2 regions of the Camelimonas sp. ID_303_24 genome follow, and region 2 is predicted to be linked to the other one. Evidence: predicted binding sites of a transcription regulator. Region 2 holds the regulator's gene; the other holds the start of a gene.

Region 1 (7,345 bases), on a different contig from region 2:
CCTGTCCGTCGCCTTCGACCTCGCCACCCACCGGGGCTATGACAGCGACCATCCGCGCGTCTCCGGCGACGTCGGCATGGCGGGCGTCGCCATCGACTCCATCTACGACATGCGCACCCTGTTCAGCGGCATTCCGCTCGACCAGATGTCCGTGTCGATGACCATGAACGGCGCGGTGCTGCCGATCCTTGCGCTCTATGTCGTCGCCGCCGAGGAGCAGGGCGTGACCCCCGACAAGCTGGCGGGCACGATCCAGAACGACATCCTCAAGGAGTTCATGGTCCGCAACACCTACATCTATCCGCCGACCCCCTCCATGCGGATCATCGGCGACATCTTCGCCTACACCTCGGCCAACATGCCGAAGTTCAACTCGATCTCGATTTCCGGCTACCACATGCAGGAAGCCGGCGCGACGCAGGACCTGGAGCTGGCCTACACGCTGGCCGACGGCGTCGAGTACATTCGCGCCGGCCTCGCCGCCGGCCTGACCGTCGACCAGTTCGCGCCCCGCCTGTCGTTCTTCTGGGCGATCGGCATGAACTTCTTCATGGAAGTGGCCAAGCTGCGCGCCGCGCGCCTGCTGTGGGCCCGGCTGGTGAAGGAGTTCGGGCCGAAGAACGACAAGTCGCTGCCGCTGCGCACCCACTCGCAGACCTCCGGCTGGTCGCTGACGGCGCAGGACGTGTTCAACAACGTCTCGCGCACCGCCATCGAAGCCATGGCCGCCACCCAGGGCCACACCCAGTCGCTGCACACCAACGCCCTCGACGAGGCGCTGGCGCTGCCCACCGACTTCTCGGCCCGCATCGCCCGCAACACCCAGCTGTTCCTGCAGCAGGAGAGCGGCACCACCAAGATCATCGATCCGTGGGGCGGTTCCTATTATGTCGAGCGCCTCACCGCCGAGCTGGCGAAGAAGGCCTGGGAGCACATCGAGGAAGTCGAGAAGCTGGGCGGCATGGCCAAGGCCATCGAGGCCGGCATTCCGAAGCTGCGCATCGAGGAAGCCGCCGCCCGCACCCAGGCCCGCATCGACTCGGGCGCCCAGTCGGTGATTGGCGTCAACAAGTTCAAGCCTGAGAACGAGAAGCCGATCGACGTGCTCAAGGTGGACAATTCCGCCGTGCGCGCCGCCCAGCTCGACAAGCTGAAGCGCCTCAAGGCCGAGCGCAACCAGGCTGATGTGGACGCGGCCCTGAAGGCGCTTGAAGACGGCGCGCGCGGAAACGGCAATTTGCTGGCTCTGGCCATCGACGCCGCCCGCGCCAAGGCCACCGTCGGCGAAATCTCGCTGGCCCTGGAGAACGTCTTCGGCCGTCACCAGGCCGAGATCCGCTCGATCTCGGGCGTCTACAAGCGGGAGGCCGCCGCCATGAGCGAAGTGCAGCGCGTGCAGGACCTGGTCGAGACCTTCCAGGAAGAAGACGGCCGCCGGCCGCGCATCCTGGTGGCCAAGATGGGCCAGGACGGCCACGATCGCGGCCAGAAGGTCATTGCCTCGGCCTTCGCCGACCTCGGCTTCGACGTGGACATCGGGCCGCTGTTCGCCACGCCGGATGAGGCCGCCCGCCAGGCCATCGAGAACGACGTGCACATCGTCGGCGTGTCGTCGCTGGCCGCCGGCCACCTGACGCTGGTGCCGGAGCTGAAGGCGGCGCTCACCGCCCAGGGCCGCCCGGACATCATGATCGTGGTGGGCGGCGTGATCCCGCCGCAGGACTTCGACGCCCTGTACAAGGCCGGCGCTTCGGCCATCTTCCCGCCCGGCACGGTGATCGCCCAGGCCGCCGAGAAGCTGCTCAACGAACTGCGCCAGCGCCTCGGCTACCTGCCTGGCAAGGCCGCAGAATAACGCCGCCGCACCAGGCGGCTCTCCCGCCCGCCGAATATTCCGGCGCCGCGGCTCCTGCAGGAGTCGCGGCGTTTGCACTGGTGGAGGTCGCCCCCGGCCAGCCGACGCAGAAACTGATTCCGGATAGCGTCACAAGTAGTTGTTTTGATTGTTGTTTCAGCAGATTGCTGCAGGCCGCTCAAAGCCGGAAAGCGGATCCGGCCGGCGCGACCCGCCACACCCCGGCCGCCCTTACGCCAGACGGGTTCATGAAACGCATGCAACGCATTGTTTTAATTGAACAATGCGCCACACAACTGCAAGCCCTCCGCACGCGTCATGATATGGTCATGGTGGCGCCCGAAGGGATCTCCAGGATAATTTACCCACGACAAAGCAATTTCCGGTCAGCCGGAATCGGCTGGTCGATCAAAATTCGCTCAACAGGCAGAACTGGAGTGGTTTGCGATCCGGATTGATCGAAAGCCGCTCTGACGCCTGCTTTTCCAAAGCCGGCTCGCAGGCCAGGGCTGATGGGGCTGGTCCCGGTGTGGGCCAATGATGGAAAAGGTCCCGCCGAGGGACCGATGACAGGGACATGACGCAGATGAGCACCGGCATGGGCAACCCAGGCAACGGGCCTGAAGCTGGAGTGGCCAGGGAGCCCGCGCGCCCCATGGCCCGCCACTCGGCCGCCGGCGTGCGGGCGACGCGCCCGGCGCGGCTGCCTGGAACCCTGACCATCCTGCGCACCATGATCAGCAACCCGATTGATGGCTGGCCGCCGGAGGTGTACGAGGCGCCGTTGTTGCGCTCGTCCCAGGTGGGCCGCCCCTGCCTGTTCGTCATGGCGCCGGAGCTGGTGCATGAGGCGCTGGTTGATAAGGCCGACATCTTCGTCAAGGACAAGGTGATGCGCCGCACCCTCGGGCCGGCGCTTGGCGAGGGCATTCTCACCGCCAATGGCGCGCACTGGCGCTGGCAGCGGCGGCTGGCCGCGCCGGTGTTTCGCCACGACCGGGTGATGGGCATGGTTCCCGCCATGATCCGCGCCGCGGAAGCGACGGCGGAGCGCTGGGCGGGGCAACAGGGCGAGCGCGTTGACGTCGCCCATGAAATGATGCGGACGACCTTCGACGTCATCGCCGACACCATGCTCTCCGGCGCGCCGGACATGGACGTGGAGCGCGTCGCCGGAGCCATCACCGACTCGCTCGACAGCATCGGCTGGCCGCTGGCGCTGTCGCTGCTGGGCGCGCCCAAATGGATGCCCTATCCCGGCAGCCGCCGCGCCGCCGCTGGCCGTGAGTATCTGCGCGGCTGCATGCAGGCCGCCATCGACGCGCGCCGCGCCGTTGGCGCCGCCGGGCGGGAAGCCGATCTCACCAGCCTGATGCTGGAAGCCGCCGATCCGGAAACCGGCCAGCAGATGAGCGACGAGCAGATCATCGACAATTTGCTCACCTTCATCGCCGCCGGCCATGAAACCACCGCGCTGGCGCTCACCTGGTCGTTCTGGCTGCTCAGCCAGTATCCGAAGGCGGCGGCGCGGCTGCGGGCCGAGGTGGAGGCCGTGGCGCCCCATGGCGTCACGCCAGAGAATATCAACCAGCTGGTTTTCACCCGTCAGGTGCTGCAGGAGGCGATGCGGCTTTACCCGCCGGCCGCCGTCATTGTGCGTTCGGCCACGGAGGACACGACCCTGGGCGCAGAGCCGGTGCTGAAGGGCGAGGCGCTGATTTTCCCGATTCACGCCATCCATCGCCACCGGACGCTGTGGGAGCAGCCTGACGCGTTCAACCCCGATCACTTTGCCCCGGAGGCAGTGAAGGCCCGGCCGCGCCATGCCTTCATGCCCTTCGGCGGCGGCCCGCGCATCTGCATCGGCATGATGTTCGCCATTCTGGAAGGCGTCGCCATTCTGGCCACCCTCGCCCGGAAATTTGCCCCCGAGCCGGAAATTCCCATGACGCCGGAGCCGCAGCTGCGCATTACCCTGCGCCCGCGGGGCGGCATGCCAATGCGACTGAAGCCGGCTGGCGACGCAGGGGCCTGACAGGTCCGGCAATCTGGCGAAAAGGGCGCGGATCAGCCGCGCCCTTTCCCGTTTCAGCCACAGACCTCAGCGCTTGACGGTTTCGCCGGAGGCGACGTCCAGCACCGAGCCGTCTTTCAGATTGATGCGATAGACCTCGCGGGTGACATTGCCAGAGAAGCCCAGCTCGACAATCGACACCGTGTCAAACGTCGTGGGCATGCCTTCCGGCAGAATGGCGTTGAAGTGGGCGGCCAGACCGTCCATCGTCGCGTTGATCGCCGGGGTGAACGGCTTCGTGCTGTAAACCAGCGTGTTGTGCGGGTTGTGGGTCCGGGCTTCCTTGCCGTCCTTCACCACATTGACGCCGCTGACGCCGACCGTGCGCACCAGCTCCTTGCCGGCGTCGCCCATCTTTGCATAGACCGGGCCAGTGACGCGCGGTAGCGGGCCGTCGCGCAAAGGCGCCAGAGCAGCGGTCGCCGCGGTGTTGTACGCCATCAGGGTTTCATAACCCGGGCCTTCCTTGACCACGCCCAGATCCAGCCACCACGGGCTGCCCGCGCCCTTCGCCGCTTCGGTCGTATAGAATTTTTTCAGTTGCACCTGCACAGGAGCCGGGGCTTTGGGCAGGGCCGCAAGCATCCGGGCCGGCGTCTTTTCGTCCGGGTTGTGAATGTGGACCACGGTGACGTGGGGAATATTGGAGCGGATGGCTTCCGTCTCCAGCCCGAGCGCCAGCAACTGCTCCTTCAGCGGACCAGCGACCGTGGCGTTGAGCTTGCCGACAACAGCTTCCGGCAACGTGAACACCAGCCCCCAGGTGCGGACGTGCGGGCGAAACGCCTCCTGACCAATGGCGCTGTTGTCGATCTGGCCGGTGTTTCCGTCTGCGGCGAAAGCAGGCGCCCCCGTGAGGCTGGCGATCGCCGTCATGGCAAGCAACGCGCCCATACCTGCAAATTTGTTCCGCATGTCTCATTCCCCTTTTTCTGGCGGCGAATCGCGTTCGCCTGCCAGCGAGAGGGAGCACGTGCTTACAAAAGCTGGATGACAGCCATTGACCATGTGACTTTCGCAACAATTCTGTGACATGCGCAGGAGACAATCGCTGGCGACAACTCACGACGCCCAACAGCATTGGACACACGGCATGAAGCGGACATTCTGGATGGCGGCTGTGGCGGTCACTGGCATTGGATGGCATTCCGCGCAATCTGCGGCGCAACCTGCCGCGGCGCAACCTGCCGCCAGCGAAGCGCCGGTGGCCCAGGCCGGCGACAGCTACTTTCAGGCCGCGCACAAGGACCTGCAGGCCATCCTCGCCCGCAAGCCCGTGCAGGGCCGCGCCCGCAACGTCATCCTGTTCATTGGCGACGGCATGTCCGTGCCCACGGTGACGGCCTCGCGCATACTGGAAGGACAGCGGCGCGGCGTCGACGGCGAAAGCAACTGGCTCACCTTCGAGCGCCGGCTGCCGCATGTGGCCCTGTCCAAAACCTGGACCCATGACGCCCAGGTGGCGGATTCCGCCCCCACCGCCACGGCGCTGGTTTCAGGCGTCAAATCGGTGAACGGCACGCTCGGCGTCACCCAGCAGATCCGCCGCGGCGATTGCGACAGCCAGAAGGCGGCGGCTGTCACCACCCTCTTCGAACTGGCGGAACAGGACGGGCGCGCCACCGGCATCGTCTCGACCGCCCGCCTGACCCATGCGACGCCGGCCGCCGCTTACGCCAAAGCGGCTGACCGCGACTGGGAGAACGACACGGAGGTTCCGGCGGCCGAGAAAGCGAAAGGCTGCAAGGATATCGCCGCGCAGATGATCGAATGGCCGGCCGGCGACGGCTTCGAGGTGATGCTGGGCGGCGGCCGGGCCAATTTCCTGCCAAAGGAAACGCGGGACCCGGAGGACCCGAAACGCACGGGCGCCCGCGCCGATGGCCGCAACCTGGTGGAGGAATGGCGGCGCAGGCGCAATGACGCGACCTATGTCTGGAACCAGGCCCAGTTCGACGCCGCCGATCCCGCCCTCACCAGACGCTTGCTTGGCCTGTTCCAGCCCAGCCACATGCAATATGAGACCGATCGGGCCAAAGACAGGGCCGGCGAACCATCGCTGGCGGAGATGACCGGCAAGGCCATCGACATCCTGTCGAAAAATGACAAAGGCTATGTGCTGATGGTCGAGGCCGGGCGCATCGACCACGCGCACCACGCCGGCAACGCCTGGCGGGCGCTCACCGACACCATCGCCCTGGACGCGGCGGTGAAGATGGCGCTGGACAAGGTGAACCTGAACGACACCCTGGTGGTGGTCACCGCCGACCACAGCCATGTGTTCACCATGGCCGGCTACCCGCCGCGCGGCAATCCGGTGATGGGCCTCGCCGGCAAGGGCGCCGACGGCAAGCCGTACAGCACGCTTGGCTACATGAACGGCCCCGGTTCAAGCCAGCCGGCGGCGCGGGAGGAGCTGGACGCCGGCAAGACCAGCAACCCCGACCACAAACAGCAGGCGCTGGTTCCGCTGGCATCCGAGACCCATGGCGGCGACGATGTGGCGATCTACGCTGGCGGCCCCTGGGCGCACCTGTTTCAGGGCGTCATGGAGCAGAACGTGATCTTCCACGTCATGGCTTACGCGTCGGGGCTTGGCCAGGAGCAGGCAAAGGAGCAGACGCGGAACCAGACGCCTGGCCAGACAATGAGCCCGCAACAGTCAGGAAAATAGGCGCATCTGGCCTGGTCCGGCCTTGCCCGGCCAGGCCAGAGCCAGTTCTGGGCCTCAATCCTGGGCTTTGGCGCCGCGTTCAACGGCGCGGCGCACCACGGCGCGCACGTCCTTGTTGGACAGGAACACGTCGTGGCCGATGACGCCCCAGCCATAGTCCGAAGCGTCCACCACCTTGACGCCCAGCGGCTCCAGCTGCTCGCGCACCGAGGCGCCGACCCGCGACACGCCGCCAGCGAGCTGGCCGGACACCGCCAGCGCCCGGTCCTTCGTCGAGCCAATCACCGTGATGTGCGAGGCCAGCGGCCCGATGCGCTTCAGCGAGGTGGCGAACAGGTCCACATCAATGTCCGGCGCCGCCAGCACGATGGCGCCGATACGGGCGGCGAGATCGGTGGAGCCGCTGAGCGCCCAGAGCTGGCGCAGGGTCTCCAGGGTCAGCAGCGCGCCCATGGAATGGGCGATGATGTTGAGCTTGCCGCCGCTCGGGCTGCGCCCCAGGGCCTCGAACACGTCCTGCAGGGCGTCGCGCGACCACATGGCGCTTTCGCGGTCGTAGCCATAGTCGATCAGCGCGTCTTTCGACGGCCAGGAGAAGGCGACGGTCTGTCCATCGAAAGCGATGCCGCTGGCCAGCTCGTGGGCGTCCAGCACGCTGGTTTCGAATGAGGTCTTGTAGCCGTGCACGTAGAACAGCAGGTCGTGGCCAGCTACGGCGCCCGCCAGGGTGGCGACGGGATCG
Region 2 (7,345 bases):
GCCGCGCTCGTGATACAGCCGGTACAGCAGTTGCTCGCTGGACAGCAGGGGATCGAGCAGTTCGTGGGCCTCGGTGGTCTCGGCCAGCATGCGGGCCTCGTTCCAGGCCTCATCCTCGACGCCGGCGGCGATCTGGTGGCCCGCCGGGGCGTCGCCAGGCGACAGGTCTGCATGACGCAGACGGTCAACCGAATGGGGCATGAACTGCACCATCAGCCCGCCGGCCCGGTAGAACCGCCCCGTAGGCGATTCCGGCGTCATTTCCTCGCCAACGGCAAGCCGCACCAGGGTCGGGATCTGCTCCGACTGCTGGAAATACGTATGGGCGCAGGCCTCCAGGCTCTGGCCTTCCAGCGGCACGATGCCCTGGTAGCGGCTGGCGTGGCTGCCCTGGTCGATGGTCATGGCCAGATGGCCCCTGCCAAGCAGCGCCCCCGTCGACGTCTCGCCGGCTTCCGACGCCGCAGCCACCGCCGCAGCGTCGAACCGGGCGCAGGCGCGGACCTGGTCCGGGGCGTCGAAATCGACAACCACCATGTTGACCGGCCCTGATGAACGGGTCTGCAGCTGGAAACGGCCTTCCAGCTTCAGCGCCGAGCCGAGCAGCACGGTGAGGGCCATGGCCTCGCCGACCACGCGGGACACCGCCGGCGGATAGTTGTGGCGCGCCAGCACGGCGTCCAGCGCCGGCCCGAGGCGCACGACGCGGCCGCGCACGTCCAGCGCCTCGACTGCGAACGGCAGGGACAGGTCGTCGCCGGCGTGAAGGCCGCCTGCTTCCTCTCCAGCCATCACTCAGCCGCGCCCAGGCACCAGGCCAGAACGCCCTTCTGGGCGTGCAGACGGTTCTCCGCCTCGTCGAACACCACGGACTGCGGGCCGTCCATCACCTCGTCAGTGACTTCTTCACCGCGATGGGCCGGCAGGCAGTGCATGAAGATGGCGTTCTTTTCAGCCTTCGCCATCAGCGCGGCGTTGACCTGGTATGGCAGCAGCAGCTTCTGGCGCAGGGTTTCGCTTTCTTCATCGCCCATCGACACCCAGCAGTCGGTGATGACCGCCTCGGCGCCCTTCACGGCCTCCGCCGGGTCATCGGTCAGGGTCACCTTCACGCCGCTGGCGCGGATGAAGTCGAGCACCTCCGGAGCCGGACCGAGGTCCTTCGGCGCCGCCACGGCGATCTCGAAATCGAGGCGCGCGGCGGCATGGATCCACGAGGCCAGCACATTGTTGCCGTCGCCGGTCCACGCCACCTTGCGGCCGGTGATCGGCCCCAGCCGCTCCTCGAACGTCAGCAGATCGGCCATGATCTGGCAGGGATGCGACTGCTTGCTGAGGCCGTTGATGACCGGCACGCTGGCGTATTCGGCCAGTTCGGTCATGGCGGCGTGGTCGAGAATCCGGATCATGATGGCGTCGACGTAACGCGACATGACGCGGGCGGTGTCGGCGATGGTCTCGCCGCGACCAAGCTGCATCTCTGCGCCGGTCAGCATGATGGTTTCGCCGCCCAGTTCGCGCATGGCGAGATCGAAGGACACGCGGGTTCGCGTCGATGGCTTGTCGAAGATCATCGCCAGGGTTTTGCCGGTCAGCGGGCGAAAGTCGGAGCGCTCGCCCCGCCGACGCGCCGCTTTCAGGCGCTTGCTGATCTCAAGAACATGGCGCAACTGCTCACCGCTAAAATCGGTGAGGTCAAGGAAGTTGCGCCGCTGCTGCGACGAAGCCGACAAATTCTGATCCTTCAGTAACTCCGGTGACAGACTGACGGGGTCGCCAGGCGACGCCGTCCCGAAACGCACGTTCATCACGCCGCTCCCGCCGCGGCGCCGCGCACCTCGCGCTGCAGGCGCCCCGCCGTGGCCTCAAGCCGGGCAAGACCTTCCCGCGCCTCATCCTCCGTGATGGTGAGCGGCGGCAACAGCCGGACGGTGTTGTCGCCAGCGCCGACCAGGATGAGCTTTTCATCCAGCGCCGCCGCCGCGAAATCGGTGTTGGGCACATTGAGCTTCAGGCCCAGCAGCAGCCCCTCGCCCCGCACCTCGGCGATGATGTGCGGAAAGCGGTCGCGTAGTTCGGCGAGGCGCTGGCGCAGCGCCAGGCTGATCTGGTTGACATGATCGAGAAAGCCCGGCGCCAGCACCACGTCGAGCACGGCGTTGCCAACCGCCACCGCCAGCGGATTGCCGCCGAAGGTGGTGCCGTGCGTGCCGGCGGTCATGCCCTTGCCGGCCTCCAGCGTCGACAGGCAGGCGCCCAGCGGGAAGCCGCCGCCGATGCCCTTGGCGATGGCCATGATATCGGGCGTGACGCCGGACCATTCATGGGCGAACAGCTTGCCGGTGCGGCCGACGCCGGTCTGCACCTCGTCGAGGATCAGCAGCAGGCCATTGTCGTCGCACAGCTTGCGCAGTTCGCGCAGTTTGGCGGGCGGCACAACGCGCACGCCGCCCTCGCCCTGCACGGGCTCGATGAGGATGGCGGCCGTGGCCGGGCCAATGGCGGCTTTCAACGCCTCCGCGTCATCCACCTTCACCTGGTCGAAGCCATCCACCTTCGGGCCAAAGCCTTCCAGATATTTGGCCTGACCGCCGGCGGCGATGGTGGCCAGGGTGCGGCCATGGAACGCGCCCTCGAAGGTGATGATGCGATAGCGCTCGGGCTGCCCGTTGGCCGCGTGATATTTGCGGGCCATCTTGATGGCGCACTCCAGCGCCTCGGCGCCCGAGTTGGTGTAAAACACCTGATCCGCGAAGGAGTTGTCGACCAGTCGCTGGGCCAGCCGCTCGCCTTCCGGAATCCGGAACAGGTTGGAGGTGTGCCAGAGCTTGCCGGCCTGCCGGGTCAGCGCCTCCACCAGATGCGGATGGGCGTGGCCGAGCGAATTCACGGCGATGCCGGAGCCGAAGTCGAGATATCGCTCGCCATCGCGCGTCGTCAGCCAGACGCCCTGGCCCTGCTCGAACTGAAGATCCACACGCGCAAAAGTTGGCAACAGCGGCGACGTCACTGACCGCACTCCCTGATGGCGACGCCGGCCCCGACATCAACTTTGCCGTATTCGCCGTCAGGCTGCGTCGCGCCTGCGAACGCGGGATCGGGGCGCCAGCGCCCAGAGCCCAATCGTTCATGAAAATCAAAGTGCCGCCCTCACGAAGGGCGGCACCGGCTGTATTTTATGCCGGGCGACAATTCTGTCAATTACGGGATGCATTTACACCGCGACGCCAGACAGGCTCCCGGTTTCGGGCCAGATCCAGACCAGGTCGGGACCAGGCCAAGGCGAAGTTCCTGCCGGTTCCGGCCAGTGGCGCGGAGCAGCCAGGCGGCGGATCATGACGCCGGCGTGCAACAGTCACGCGACAATGACGGCGTGCCTTTGCCGCCATATGTGTTATCCAGCGGCAACCGCCCGTCCAGCCTCCCACGTCCGTAAAATCGTTGAAAAAAGATGATCACGGACTCGTTTTCATCATGTTCCTGGGGAAAACGGTGGGGAGCGGACTGCTGCGGTTGAAGCCCTGTCCCGCCATCTTGTATGGTCCTGGACATATCCCACGACATATCGTGGCGCCGTTACCTTGGCGAATTGATGTTTTGCGTAGCTGAACCAGTTCAGCGCGTTTACGCAGATTTTCTGCATGACCGAATTTGGTGCGGAGGGACGGATGAGCGAGGCTGGAAGCGGCTGGAGCGACGAACGCGTCGAACTGCTGAAGAAGCTCTGGTCGGAAGGGCTCAGCGCCAGCCAGATCGCCACCGCCATGGGCGGCGTGACGCGTAACGCGGTGATCGGCAAGGTTCATCGCCTTGGCCTGTCCGGCCGGGCAAAATCACCATCGGGGAGCGCGCAGAAGCCGCGCAAGACCGTTTCCGTCGCCGCACCGCGCGTCGCGACGACAACCGCGCGGGCCACCGCCAGCATTCCGCTGGTGCAGGGCAACACGGCGCTGGCCGCCGTCGCCGCTGCGCCTGAGCGCCCGATGGAAACGCCGGCGCCTGCGGCCGTCGCCGCCGTGTCGTCCTCTCCGGCCATCGCCGCGCCGGAATCCCAGCGCGTCACCATCATGGAACTGCGCGAGAACATGTGCCGCTGGCCCATGGGCGATCCGACCACGGCGGATTTCTGCTTCTGCGGCAACCGGACGACGCCGGGCATTCCCTATTGCACCTTCCACAGCCGCATCGCTTACCAGCCGCCGGAGCGTCGCCGCGACCGCCGCAGCAACTGAGCCGGCGGCGGCCGCCAGCCATCGCGCCGATCCAATGCCCGCGCCCGTCGCGGGCATTTGCTTTTTGGTGCTTTTTGGTTTGCCGGCGCGCACCGCCTTCGCGCGGCAAGACTTCAGGCGCGCACAAAAAACCCGCCGGCGCGGCGGGTTTTGCAATGACGGGCATCCAGCCTGTGCAACCAGACCACGCCGGGGGCGATCTGCCTTACGGCCCTGATCTGGCGCATTGTCCTGACGCAGGACGGCGACCGCCCCGCTGAAAACCGGCCCCCCCAACAACACCCCCGCTCAGGAGCGGGCGAAGGTTTCATCGAACGAATAGCCCGCCCCGCGAACCGTGCGGATCGGATCGGGCTGGCGCGGCCGGTTGATGGCCTTGCGCAGGCGGCCCACATGCACGTCCACCGTGCGCTCGTCGATATAGACGTCCCGGCCCCAGACGCTGTCGAGCAACTGTTCGCGGGTGAACACCCGGCCTGGGCTCTGCATCAGGAATTCCAGCAGGCGAAATTCGGTGGGGCCCAGATGCAGCTCGCGATCCGAGCGGCGGACGCGACGGGTTTCACGGTCCAGCTCGATATCTCCGGCGGTCAGCAGCGCCGCCACGTGGCCCGGCTTGGCGCGGCGCAGCAGGGCGCGAACGCGGGCCAGCAGCTCCGGCACCGAGAATGGCTTGACCACATAGTCATCGGCGCCAGTGGCAAGGCCGCGGATGCGCTCCGCCTCCTCGCCCCGCGCCGTCAGCATGATGACCGGCAGGCGCGCCGTCTCCTCGCGCTGGCGCAGGCGGCGGCACAGCTCGATGCCGGAAAGGCCTGGCAGCATCCAGTCCAGCAACGCCAGATCCGGCGGCGCCTCCAGCAGGCGCACCTCGGCCTCGTCGCCGCGCGCCACGGCATCCACAATATAACCCTCAGCTTCAAGGTTGTAACGCAGCAGCAGGGAGAGGGATTCCTCATCCTCAACAATCAGAATGCGCGTCGCCATATTCCACTCCACGCCCGGCGGACTTCTCACGCCCCGGCGGTTCTCCGGCCAGCGGCGCGATCCCGCCAGCCTCTGCGGCATGTCGCGCCTGCCCGGAGCCAGTCACAGCTCCGCCAGGCGCCCGTCCATGCCCTGCCCCCAGCCCGATGCAGTGCATCAGGGAGAGCGGCGCCCTCTTTTGCCTGGCGGCGGTCCTGGCCCGAAAGCCCCGTCTCAGCCCTCGCCCACGCGGGCGAAGCTGGTGTCATCATTTTTCGGCCGCTCGCTGACCAGCGGATTGCCGGTGACCAGGTAATAGATCGTCTCGGCGATATTGGTGGTGTGATCGCCGATGCGTTCGATATTCTTGGCGCAGAACAGCATGTGGGTGCAGAAGCCGATATTGCGCGGATCTTCCATCATATAGGTCAGCAACTCACGGAATAGCGATGTGTACAGCGCATCGATTTCGCCATCGCGCTTCCAGACGTCGATGGCGACGTTGACGTTCTGCTGGGTGAAGCCGTCAAGCACGTCCTTGAGCTGTTCCTGGACCAGGTCGCTCATGTGCTCGACGCCGACGACAATGCGGGTCGGCTGCATCTGGCCGCTGATGGCCACGGCGCGCTTGGCGATGTTCTTGGCCAGATCGCCAATGCGCTCGACGTCGCCGGCGACGCGGATCGCCGAGATGATCTCGCGCAGGTCCACCGCCATCGGCTGGCGTTTGGCGATGGTGAGAATGGCGTTTTCCTCGATCTCGCGCTGCAGGCTGTCGAGGCGGGCGTCAGTGTTGATGACCGACTGGGCCAGTTCGGCGTCGCGGCGCACCAGCGCGCGGGTCGCGTCATCCAGCATCTTCTCGGCGATGCCGCCCATTTCGACCACGCGGTTGCGCAGGGCGGCGAGTTCGGCGTCATAGGCGGAAACGATATGTTCGGCCATGCTCTGTCTCCCTGGACCATCAACCGGCGGTTGCCGGCGATGTCCGTGCTGTTCTGGCGGAGGGGGCGGCCTCGCCCTCGCCTCCGGGTCATGTTGCTGTTCCTCAGGCCCGTCATCGCGCGGGGCGCGGGCGCTGACCGGCGCCCGTCAGCCGAACCGGCCGGTGATGTAATCCTGCGTCCGCTGGTCGGATGGGGTGGTGAAGATGCGCGAGGTCTCGTCGAACTCGACCAGTTCGCCCAGATACATGAAGGCGGTGTACTCGGAGCAGCGGGCCGCCTGCTGCATGTTATGGGTGACGATGGCGATGGTATACTCGGCCTTCAGTTCGTCGATCAGTTCCTCGATCTTGGCGGTGGAGATCGGGTCGAGCGCCGAGCACGGCTCGTCGAGCAGGATCACTTCCGGCTTGATGGCAACGGTGCGGGCGATGCACAGGCGCTGTTGCTGGCCGCCAGAAAGGCTCTGCCCGCTGGCGTGAAGCTTGTCCTTCACCTCGTTCCACAGGGCGGCGCGGCGCAGCGACGACTCGACCCGTTCATCCATCTCGGTTTTCGAGAGCTTCTCGTAGAGCCGCACGCCGAAGGCGATGTTGTCATAGATGGTCATCGGGAACGGCGTCGGCTTCTGGAACACCATGCCGACCCGCGAGCGCAGCAGGTTCTTGTCCTGCTTTGGCGACAGGATATTTTCCCCGTCGAGCAGAACCTCGCCGTCGGCGCGCTGGCCCGGATACAGGTCATACATGCGGTTGAGAATGCGCAGCAGCGTGGACTTGCCGCAGCCGGAAGGTCCGATGAACGCGGTGACCTTGCGCTCATACAGCGGCAGCGAGATGCCTTTCAGCGCCAGCGCATCGCCGTAATAGAACTTGAGGTTGCGGACCGAGATCTTCTCGTTCGCGGTTTCCTGGGCGTGGGGCATCTGGCGTCTGGCTCCGGCAGGCTGCATGGGGCGCGCCGACGACACGGCGGCGGATTGTGCGACGGTCATGTTCATGGGCGGCCTCCGTTCACTGGCGGCTCCTGGACGCGATGACGCGCGCCAGGATGGAGAGGGTGAGCACCGACAGGGTGATGATCAGGGCGCCGGTCCAGGCAAGCTGCTGCCAGTCCTTGTAGGGCGACAGGGCGAACTGGAAGATCACCACCGGCAGGCTGGCCATCGGGCCGTTGATGTTCGCGCCGCCGAACTGGTTGTTC

The links. The regulator PhoB, encoded in region 2, activates phosphate uptake and scavenging genes when phosphate is short. The targets are predictions, from matches to a motif close to TGTCATNNANCTGTCAT.
Region 1: the regulator PhoB is predicted to act here: its motif matches at 4,909-4,925, upstream of ACERNI_RS09010 (alkaline phosphatase).

The regions. Positions count from the first base shown of each region.
Region 1 covers NZ_JBLLJM010000006.1:113,837-121,181, forward strand. The annotation lists gene scpA (methylmalonyl-CoA mutase) at 1-1,855, shown strand, start outside; gene ACERNI_RS09000 (cytochrome P450) at 2,433-3,890, shown strand; gene ACERNI_RS09005 (hypothetical protein) at 3,957-4,844, opposite strand; gene ACERNI_RS09010 (alkaline phosphatase) at 5,023-6,603, shown strand; gene ACERNI_RS09015 (alpha/beta hydrolase) at 6,658-7,345, opposite strand, start outside.
Region 2 covers NZ_JBLLJM010000011.1:61,301-68,645, reverse strand. The annotation lists gene ACERNI_RS11575 (Hsp33 family molecular chaperone) at 1-792, opposite strand, end outside; gene argF (ornithine carbamoyltransferase) at 792-1,808, opposite strand; gene ACERNI_RS11565 (acetylornithine transaminase) at 1,808-3,010, opposite strand; gene ACERNI_RS11560 (GcrA family cell cycle regulator) at 3,669-4,232, shown strand; gene phoB (phosphate regulon transcriptional regulator PhoB) at 4,521-5,219, opposite strand; gene phoU (phosphate signaling complex protein PhoU) at 5,433-6,143, opposite strand; gene pstB (phosphate ABC transporter ATP-binding protein PstB) at 6,291-7,136, opposite strand; gene pstA (phosphate ABC transporter permease PstA) at 7,156-7,345, opposite strand, start outside.